Regions from separate parts of the Paenibacillus sp. PvP094 genome, predicted to be linked through region 1. Evidence: riboswitches for the same ligand, from Rfam matches in the RefSeq annotation. Region 1 holds a riboswitch; the other holds the start of a gene.

The links. A riboswitch is a leader RNA that binds a small molecule or an ion and turns the genes downstream of it on or off. The one in region 1 is predicted to bind S-adenosylmethionine.
Region 2: linked by a shared signal. The riboswitch ahead of ABIC22_RS14585 (methionine ABC transporter ATP-binding protein) and the one ahead of metA (homoserine O-acetyltransferase MetA) in region 1 are both predicted to bind S-adenosylmethionine.

Annotation. Positions count from the first base shown of each region.
Region 1 is NZ_JBEPOM010000001.1:110,246-114,802, reverse strand. Features, by position in the region: gene ABIC22_RS00565 (HRDC domain-containing protein) at 1-748, shown strand, start outside; gene corA (magnesium/cobalt transporter CorA) at 847-1,782, opposite strand; SAM riboswitch class I at 2,237-2,362, shown strand; gene metA (homoserine O-acetyltransferase MetA) at 2,603-3,520, shown strand; gene ABIC22_RS00550 (PLP-dependent transferase) at 3,545-4,557, shown strand, end outside.
Region 2 is NZ_JBEPOM010000001.1:3,147,637-3,152,193, forward strand. Features, by position in the region: gene ABIC22_RS14575 (COX15/CtaA family protein) at 1-749, shown strand, start outside; gene ABIC22_RS14580 (Cthe_2314 family HEPN domain-containing protein) at 959-1,687, shown strand; SAM riboswitch class I at 1,811-1,951, shown strand; gene ABIC22_RS14585 (methionine ABC transporter ATP-binding protein) at 2,077-3,111, shown strand; gene ABIC22_RS14590 (methionine ABC transporter permease) at 3,113-3,772, shown strand; gene ABIC22_RS14595 (MetQ/NlpA family ABC transporter substrate-binding protein) at 3,858-4,557, shown strand, end outside.

The DNA.
Region 1 (4,557 bases):
AGATCTGAAATTACGCAGTTATGGTGGACAGCGTCTTCATTGTTATAGTGAACGCTACGGCAATGAAGAATTATATGCTGATCTATGCACTTGGCGGAGAAGAAGGGCTGCGTCTGACCGGAAGGCCCCATACTTTATTGCAACGAATCGTTTGCTACGCATGATCAGTGCATTCGTTCCACAAACCATGGATGAACTCATGCAGTTACCAGGTGTTGGGGAGAGTAAGGCAAGTGAATACGGTCAGGAGTGGATGGAGCTTACAAGCGGAGTAGAGCGTTCGACTGCTTTTCCACTTGATTGGGTACAGTCTGTCTTGTCCGAAGATGAATATGAGAGCTGGTTGTACAAGCAAAAAGAACAGAAATATAAGCAGGAGCTGGACAAATTCACCACTCGCAAGCAGGTGCTTGAGGGTATGAAGGAAGGGTATACGCTGGAAGAGATTGTGAACCGCTCCGGACTATCCCGCAGAGAGCTGATTGAACTGCTGGAGACACTCGATACGGAAGGTTATGATACAGATAGCCTCCTGGATGCAGAGCTTGCGATAATGCCTGAGCAGGAGCAGGAGGCGGTCTGGAGTGCATACGAGGAGCTGGGAGACAGTTTCCTGAAACCTGTATTACATAGAGTATACGGCGGAGATAAGCCGGTTAGCGGCAATCTGGAGCAAGTGTACGAGAGATTGCGCATGATCCGCATTCGATTCCGAAGACATGTAGAAACAGAGCAGAACGTCGGGTAGACACCCCATATCGTTTCGAGAGAAGTTTTTGAGTACAGAAAAAAAGACGAAGCCGCTTCTCCCTGGATGGAGCGCTTCGTCTTTTTGAATGAATACGTTCAGATCCAATCTTTTTTGCGGAAAATAAAGAACATGCTCAGGCCGAGGGTCACCATCAGGCCAATGACTACAAAATATCCATACTTCCAGTCCAGCTCAGGCATGTTGTTGAAGTTCATCCCATAGATGCCGGTAATGACCGTCAGGGGCATGAACACCGTTGTAATGGCGGTAAACACGCGCATGATTTCGTTCGCCCGGTTGGCGATACTGGATTGGTAAGCTTCTCGCAAGTTTCCCATCAGGTCTCGATAAGTCTCAAACGTCTCGGATATTTTCACAGCATTCTCATAGATGTCACTGAAATACTTCTGCAGTTGATCATCGATCAGACGCAAGTCTTTTTTATTCAGCGTGTTGATGACCTCTTTTTGAGGTCCCAGAACTTTTTTGAGCCACAGAATCTCACTGCGCAGCCCGATAATTTCATTCAAATGGGACTTTTTCGTATGCATCAAAATATCTTCTTCCAATTTCTCAATGCGTGCTTCGATCCGGTCGCCGACGGTAAAGTAGTTATCCACAATCAAATCGACCAACAGATACAGGAGACGATCCGGGGTGCTGACTTCCTGTTCCCACAGAATAGGCTTCAAGGTCCGCAGTTCGCTGACCTTCTGCTTCGTAACACTAATGATATAGTGTCTCCCTAGAAACATGTTAACCGCACGCAAAAAGATCTCTTCGTCATCAAATCGAATGCTGTTTACGACAATAAAATAATGGCTCTCATAAATTTCAATCTTCGGACGCTGTTCTTCATCACTCAAACAGTCCTCTACAGCCAGATCATGCATCATGAACAGCGGCTGAAGTACCGCCAGATCATCAACGTCTGCATCGATCCAGTAAAATCCCTCAGCTGGTGGCGTCAGCGCCTGCTCAATATCGTCCACCGGGATAAATACACCGTTGTTTACCAACCGGATTTTCATCGTTCATCCACTCCTTCTGCACCCGCCAAACAGGCGGATTTTCATCAATATGGGCGCAAAAAGAACAGATCAGCCGGTCGGCAGCGGAACCTGGAAGTCAGGACTGCGTTCGCTCTATAATCAAACGGAAATAACGTCCCGCTGCCGGCATGCTGATGTCAATTCTCTATGCAGTTTGTCGGAATACGGCTGACAGTCAGGCCTCGGGTCGCCATCCATTGAATATGTCACCTCTCACATAAGGGTTTGCAACACTTGTTTAGTATACCGCTGGTACATGGTGCTTTCAAGCGCAAAAATGTGTCTATTTCGCGCCCTGAAGCAGTGTATGACAGTGATAGACAAACGGTTCCGGCCTACATGAACAGACATAAAACTACATGCTTGACGTGAGAGGATTAATGTTTTAAAGTAGACGGTGAAGTACACTAAATACACAATTGAATAAGGCGAAATCTTATCAAGAGTAGGTGGAGGGACTGGCCCGATGAAACCCGGCAACCGGCGGTATACCGCACGGTGCTAATTCTTGCAGCGACTAAGTGTCCATTGAGGCACTGTTGTAACTGAGAGATGAGAGAGGCGCATATCTATTTACATATGACCTTTCTCGGAATCCGAGGAAGGTCTTTGTTATATGCACCGACTTCTCAGCACTGATTTTCGCTATGGAACTTGAGTTTGTCAGGTTAGAGCGTTGCGCTTTTTGCAATTCGCCACCTATAGACAAGCTCATGGCAGTCTAGAACAATTTTGATGTGTAACACATCAAGCCTGTGATGGCTGCATCTATCTATGCACAAGGAGGAGTTTGTACATCATGCCAATTAAAATTCCAGACGCACTGCCTGCCAAGGAAGTCCTCGCAGGTGAGAACATCTTCGTAATGGACGAGACACATGCTTACCAGCAGGATATTCGTCCACTACGCATTGCTATATTAAACCTGATGCCTACCAAGGAAACAACAGAAACCCAACTGCTTCGTTTGGTGGGGAATACCCCTATACAGGTTGATATCGTTCTGGTTCATCCCAAGTCCCACATATCGAAGAACACGTCACAGGAGTATCTGAATCTTTTCTATAAAACCTTTGATGAGATTGAACACCGCCGTTTTGACGGGATGATCATTACAGGTGCCCCTGTTGAGCAAATGGATTTCGAAGACGTGAATTATTGGAAGGAAATTCAGGAGATCTTCGATTGGACCAAAACCAACGTCACATCGACCATGCACATCTGTTGGGCTTCTCAGGCTGGTCTGTACCATCATTTCGGTGTACCTAAGGTAGCGCTGGAAGAGAAGTGTTTTGGCGTATTTCCACATACGATTAACAAATCTCACGTACAGCTGCTTCGCGGATTTGATGAAGTGTTCAATGTCCCACATTCCCGTCATACCGAAGTTCGGCGCGAGGATATTGAGAAGAACGATAACCTCGAAATTTTGGCCGAATCGGAGGAAGCTGGCATTTTCCTGGTTGCCACCAAAGATGGCAAACAAATTTTTGTGACAGGGCATGCGGAGTATGATCCATTGTCCTTGAAATGGGAATATGACCGCGATGCATCCAAGGGATTGGATATCGCACTGCCAAGAAACTATTTTCCAAACGACGACCCATCCCGTGTTCCTCCGGCAACCTGGCGGGCACATGCAAACTTATTATTCTCTAATTGGCTCAATTACTATGTGTATCAGGAAACGCCTTACGATATTGGCCCGCAAATCTAATCGAGATTACAGGAGGATACTGCAATGGAAGACAATAAGTTGAAAATCGAAAGCCGCTTGGCTCAAATCGGATCCGTCAATGAACCGGTGACTGGTGCCGTGAATTTCCCCATCTATCAATCAACGGCATTCCGCCATCCGAAGCTCGGGCAGAGCACAGGCTTTGACTACATTCGTACAACCAATCCAACGCGTAAGGTACTGGAAGAAGCTGCAGCTGCACTCGAATCAGGTGATGCCGGTTTTGCCTGTAGCTCGGGCATGGCAGCGCTGCAAACGATCTTCGCCATGTTTGGACAGGGGGATCATCTGATTGTCTCGCTGGATCTGTATGGGGGAACGTATCGTCTTCTAGAGCGTATCCTGTCTCGTTTTGGCGTAACGGCAAGCTACGTGGACACGAATGATCTGGTGGCCATGGAAGACATTCGTCAGCCGAACACCAAAGCTGTATTTATCGAGACGCCAACCAATCCACTTATGATGATTACGGATATTGAAGCGGTCAGCTCCTGGGCGAAAAGCCATAACCTGTTGACGATTGTGGACAATACACTGCTGACGCCGTTCTTCCAGCGTCCTATCGAACTCGGAGCAGATATCGTTATTCATAGTGCAACCAAATACCTGGGTGGACACAACGATGTGCTTGCCGGATTGATTATCACCAAGGGCGAGGAATTGTCAGCCGAAATGGCATTCCTGCATAACTCCATTGGTGCGGTACTATCTCCAAGTGATTCCTATCAGTTGATGAAAGGCATGAAGACACTCGCGCTGCGTATGGAGCGTCATGAGTATAATTCACTTACGATTGCCAAGTATTTGCTGGAACATCCATCCGTGGGGGAAGTATATCACCCTGGTTTGTCAGATCACCCGGGATACGAAGTGCAGAAGAAACAATCTAGAGGAAACACAGGCATCTTCTCTTTCAAAGTCAAAGATGCCCGTTTAGTTGAACCGTTGCTGCGCCATATCAAGTTAATTGCTTTTGCCGAGAGTCTTGGCGGCGTTGAATCATTGATGACGTATCC
Region 2 (4,557 bases), 3.0 Mb from region 1:
CGGTAAGCGCATTGGCTGGATTGCTTTCCGTTGCCTCTTTTGTTGCATTTCTACGATATGGCAAATCACGTCGTGATCTGCAGTTGTTTTCATTCTTAACGTTGATCTTTGTCATTATCCAGGGGATTATGGGAGCTTTTGCCGTCGTCTTCTCCCAATCATCGGCGGTCATGGCGCTGCACTTCGGTTTTGCCCTGATTGCCTTTGCCAGTTCCCTGATGATGGCTCTCGGTATTAGGCAGGAGGCTCGTCATGGTGGTCTTGAAAGGTTGAACAAATACCCGCGGGTCAGCAAAAACTTCCGCAACCTGGTATGGTTCTCAACCATCTACACGTATCTTGTGGTATACACAGGGGCCTTTGTAAGCCATACCGACTCAGCTGGGGGCTGCTCAGGCTTCCCGCTCTGTAACGGCCAGATTATACCTGAACTTTCTGGTGGCGTGGCCGTAGCGTTTGCTCACCGTGTAGCCGCTGCTTCCCTTGTTATTGTGATTGCGATCCTGGGGCATTATGCATATCGTAAACATCCGGATAACACGGAACTTCGGGCATTGGGCGTCGTATCTGTGGTGCTCATTCTGCTCCAAGTCCTGATCGGTTTTGGCATGATGCTTACCATCAGCCGTCCGGAAGTGTACATGTTCGTGGCTCTGGCTCATATGCTTGATATCGCCATATTGTTCGGGATATTAACCTATATGAGTTTCCTGGTGTACAAGCTTCATCGGCCGGCTGATCGGTTCTAGAATTTCACTCGAAAGTCAGTCGTTCTGGTCTCCAAATTGCCAAGTCCATCATCCAATGATGCACATCATTGGACAGGTGGACTTTGTTTGATGTCAGGCGGGTCAGGGCACCCTAAGTTTGCAGCGACCACACGTTTACTCTGATTCCGATTAGGTTTAATATTATAAATCATCTTATTGATCAGCAGAGTGGAAAGAGGAGGCTGTATATGCTGCGAACGTTGCTGGGTGAATTGCCGCGTCAGAATGAGGGCGTATTGGAAGAAGCGATCGAGTCCATGGTGGAGACACTCGGACTTTTACAACGACAGCTGGATTTGAATCAGGACCCGACTCACGATTATCGCAAACTGTACGTATGGACGCAGGGATTAATTTCTTCACTGGACGAGCTGGAGCAGGCCTGCTTCGCTGCTTCCCACTTCCGCCAGAAGGTCAGGGCTGGCTCCACCGATGATATGACCATTGAGGAGAAGGCTGAGTACGCCCGATACGTGTACTTCTACAAGGATGGGTTCATTCGTTGTTTTGCGATTCTCGATAAGACAGGCACGGTTTTAAATGAAATATTTAATCTGAACACATCCAAGGTGAAATCCCATTTTTCGTATTTCACCGTGATGAGACAGTTTGGCTATTCGAAAATGCATAATGATCTTGCTGTTGAGTTAATTAAGATTAAGGATGCATACCGGGAACCGATGAGCAAACTGCGCAAACGTCGGAATATGGAGATTCACTACATGAATTCCGAGATGCAGGATGATCTGTGGCAGCTTCATCAAACGTTGCAGGGGAAAGTGAAGCTTGAAGATCTGGATCAGCACCTGGAGGAATTGCGTCAGGGCGTGGATATGGTTTGTGAAACGCTAAAAGCGGCTTATGGTTACATCAATAAAATGTGGCACAAGCAGGGCATGTCAGAACTGGCAAAATAAATGTGTAATATTTACCTTTGACAAAGCGGAATACTTGGATTATACTGAGTTTCTAATTAAGCGTTACATGAAATTAACATGCATACCATTTACATTTTACCACTGAACTTATAAATTTAATATTTCTTATCGAGAGCGGCGGAGGGACAGGCCCGATGAAGCCCGGCAACCGATTTATAACGACATGACAACCAGTCATACATTATAGATGTTAGGTGCTAATTCCTACAAAATGGTGCACAGCACGATTTTGGCAGATGAGAAGGTATATTCTTTCGCGTGAAGAGCCCTTTTTGTTTCTGCAAAAGGGCTCTTTTTTATATGTCAGAGGGGAATTTTCCTTTCATTCGGGTAAAGATACATGTAGGCGGTGGGAAGGAGAAGTCATATTGATCGAATTAAAAGGATTAACCAAGACGTATGGCAGAGGTTCAAAACAAACGACAGCCCTAGCCGATTTGGATCTAAAGATCGGTAAAGGTGAAATATTCGGAGTGATTGGACACTCCGGTGCAGGGAAAAGTACATTGATCCGTTGTATCAACCTGCTCGAAAGACCAACATCCGGTGAGGTATGGGTAGATGGAGTCAACCTAACTGGTCTCCATAAGACAGAGCTGCAGAAGCAGCGACGCAAGATTGGCATGATATTTCAGCACTTTAATCTGTTATCCTCGGCTACAGTATATGACAATGTAGCTTTTCCACTAAAGCTCGTGAATACACCTAAAGCTGATATTGACCGCAAGGTGAAGGAGATGCTGACTCTCGTTGGATTGGAGCATCATAGCAGCAAATATCCAGCTCAGCTGTCAGGTGGACAGAAACAAAGAGTTGGTATCGCCCGGGCACTTGCCAGCGATCCTTCCGTTCTGCTGTGTGACGAAGCAACATCTGCCCTTGATCCGCAGACGACAGCTTCGATTCTGAAGTTGCTGCTGGACATCAATCAGAAATACAATCTCACGATTGTTTTGATCACGCATGAGATGCATGTTATTCAGAGCATTTGTGATCAAGTTGCTGTCATTCATCAGGGGGGAATTGTGGAACAAGGCCCTGTAACGGATGTCTTCCTTAAACCACAGCATGCCATCACGCGTGACTTCATGCAGCGTGATCACGAGTCTGAGCTTCTCTTGGAAGAAGCAGCATTGGCGAATGCGGGTGGAACAGTAGAGCAGGATGGCCGATCACAATTGGTCAAAATTTCGTTTTTGGGTGAGAAGACGTATGAAGCCATTCTATCGAGAACCGTTCGTCAGACCGGAGTGGACTTTGCCATTCTGCAAGGAACGATCTCAAGGATCAAACAGATTCCATATGGTCAGTTGACCGTGCGGTTTGAAGGCGATACGGATGCGATCAGCCGGACTGTGCAGGAATTGAAAGAGCAAGGGCTTGATGTGGAGGTGCTTCGTTAATATGGATTTTTCAACTGTACGTTGGGAAGAGATCGGTAAGGCCTCCATTGAAACACTGCAAATTCTGGGAGCTTCCGGTTTGTTCACCATCATTATCGGATTGCCGCTGGGTGTGCTGTTATTCATGACAGCAAGATCGGCTTCCATCCAGTCACGTACAATCTACACCGTGTTATCCATTATTGTGAATATTCTGAGATCAGTACCATTTATCATTCTGATTGTTGCCCTCATTCCGTTTACACGTTCACTCGTCGGTACAGCCACTGGGGTGCTTGGCGTCATACCGCCGCTTGTAATCGCAGCTGCTCCTTACTTCGCAAGGTTGGTTGAGACAACGCTGCGTGAAGTAGACCGTGGCGTCATCGAGGCCGCTCAGGCGATGGGAGCATCCACCGGACAGATTGTAAGACGTGTACTGCTGCCTGAGGCGCTTCCTGGCCTTCTCGCGGGAATTACGATCACTATTGTTACTCTGGTATCTTATACTGCCATGGCTGGCATGGTCGGCGGCGGCGGGCTCGGAACGCTTGCGATTAACTATGGATACTTCCGTTACCAATATGAAATCATGATTATTTCCGTTGCATTTATGGTGATTCTCGTACAAGTTCTGCAAATGTTTGGCGATCAACTGGTTAAACTGTTCACCCGGAAATAACACATATATAGCATACTGCATCCATTCAATACTGAATGAATGTAAAGATGCAACAAAAAAATTTATTGGAGAAGGGGTTTTACACATGAAAAAATGGTCTTTTGCACTGCTAAGCTTGATGCTGATTGCGGTACTGGCTGCATGCGGAAACAACAAGGATTCCGACAGTGGCGCAGATAATGAAGCGGGCGCACCGCGTACCGTGGAACTGAAAGTCGGCGCTTCACCTACGCCGCATGCTGAAATTCTGGAGAGCATCAAACCTGAGCTGGAAGCTCAAGGCATTCGTTTGCAGGTTGTAACGTTCAACGATTATGTTCAACCAAACCAACAACTGGCGGACAAACAGTTGGATGCAAACTTTTTCCAACACCAACCTTACCTGGATACTGAGAACAAAGAACGTGGTTTTAACCTTGTAACTGTAACTCCTGTCCACGTTGAACCTTTTGCTGGGTACTCCAAAAAAATTAAATCCTTGGATGAGCTGCAGGACGGCGCCAAAGTAGCCATTCCAAATGACCCGTCCAACGGTGGTCGTGCACTACTGCTGCTTGCAAAAGAAGGAGTCATTACGCTGAAAGACAATACGGACATTGCATCCACCATTCAAGATATTACAGCTAATCCGAAAAACCTAAATATTATTGAGCTTGATGCAGCCATGATGCCTCGTCAACTGGATGAAGCGGATCTGGTATTCATCAATGCCAACTATGCACTTGAAGCTAACCTGAACCCAGAGAAGGATTCTTTGCTCATCGAGGATTTGCAAGGCAACCCTT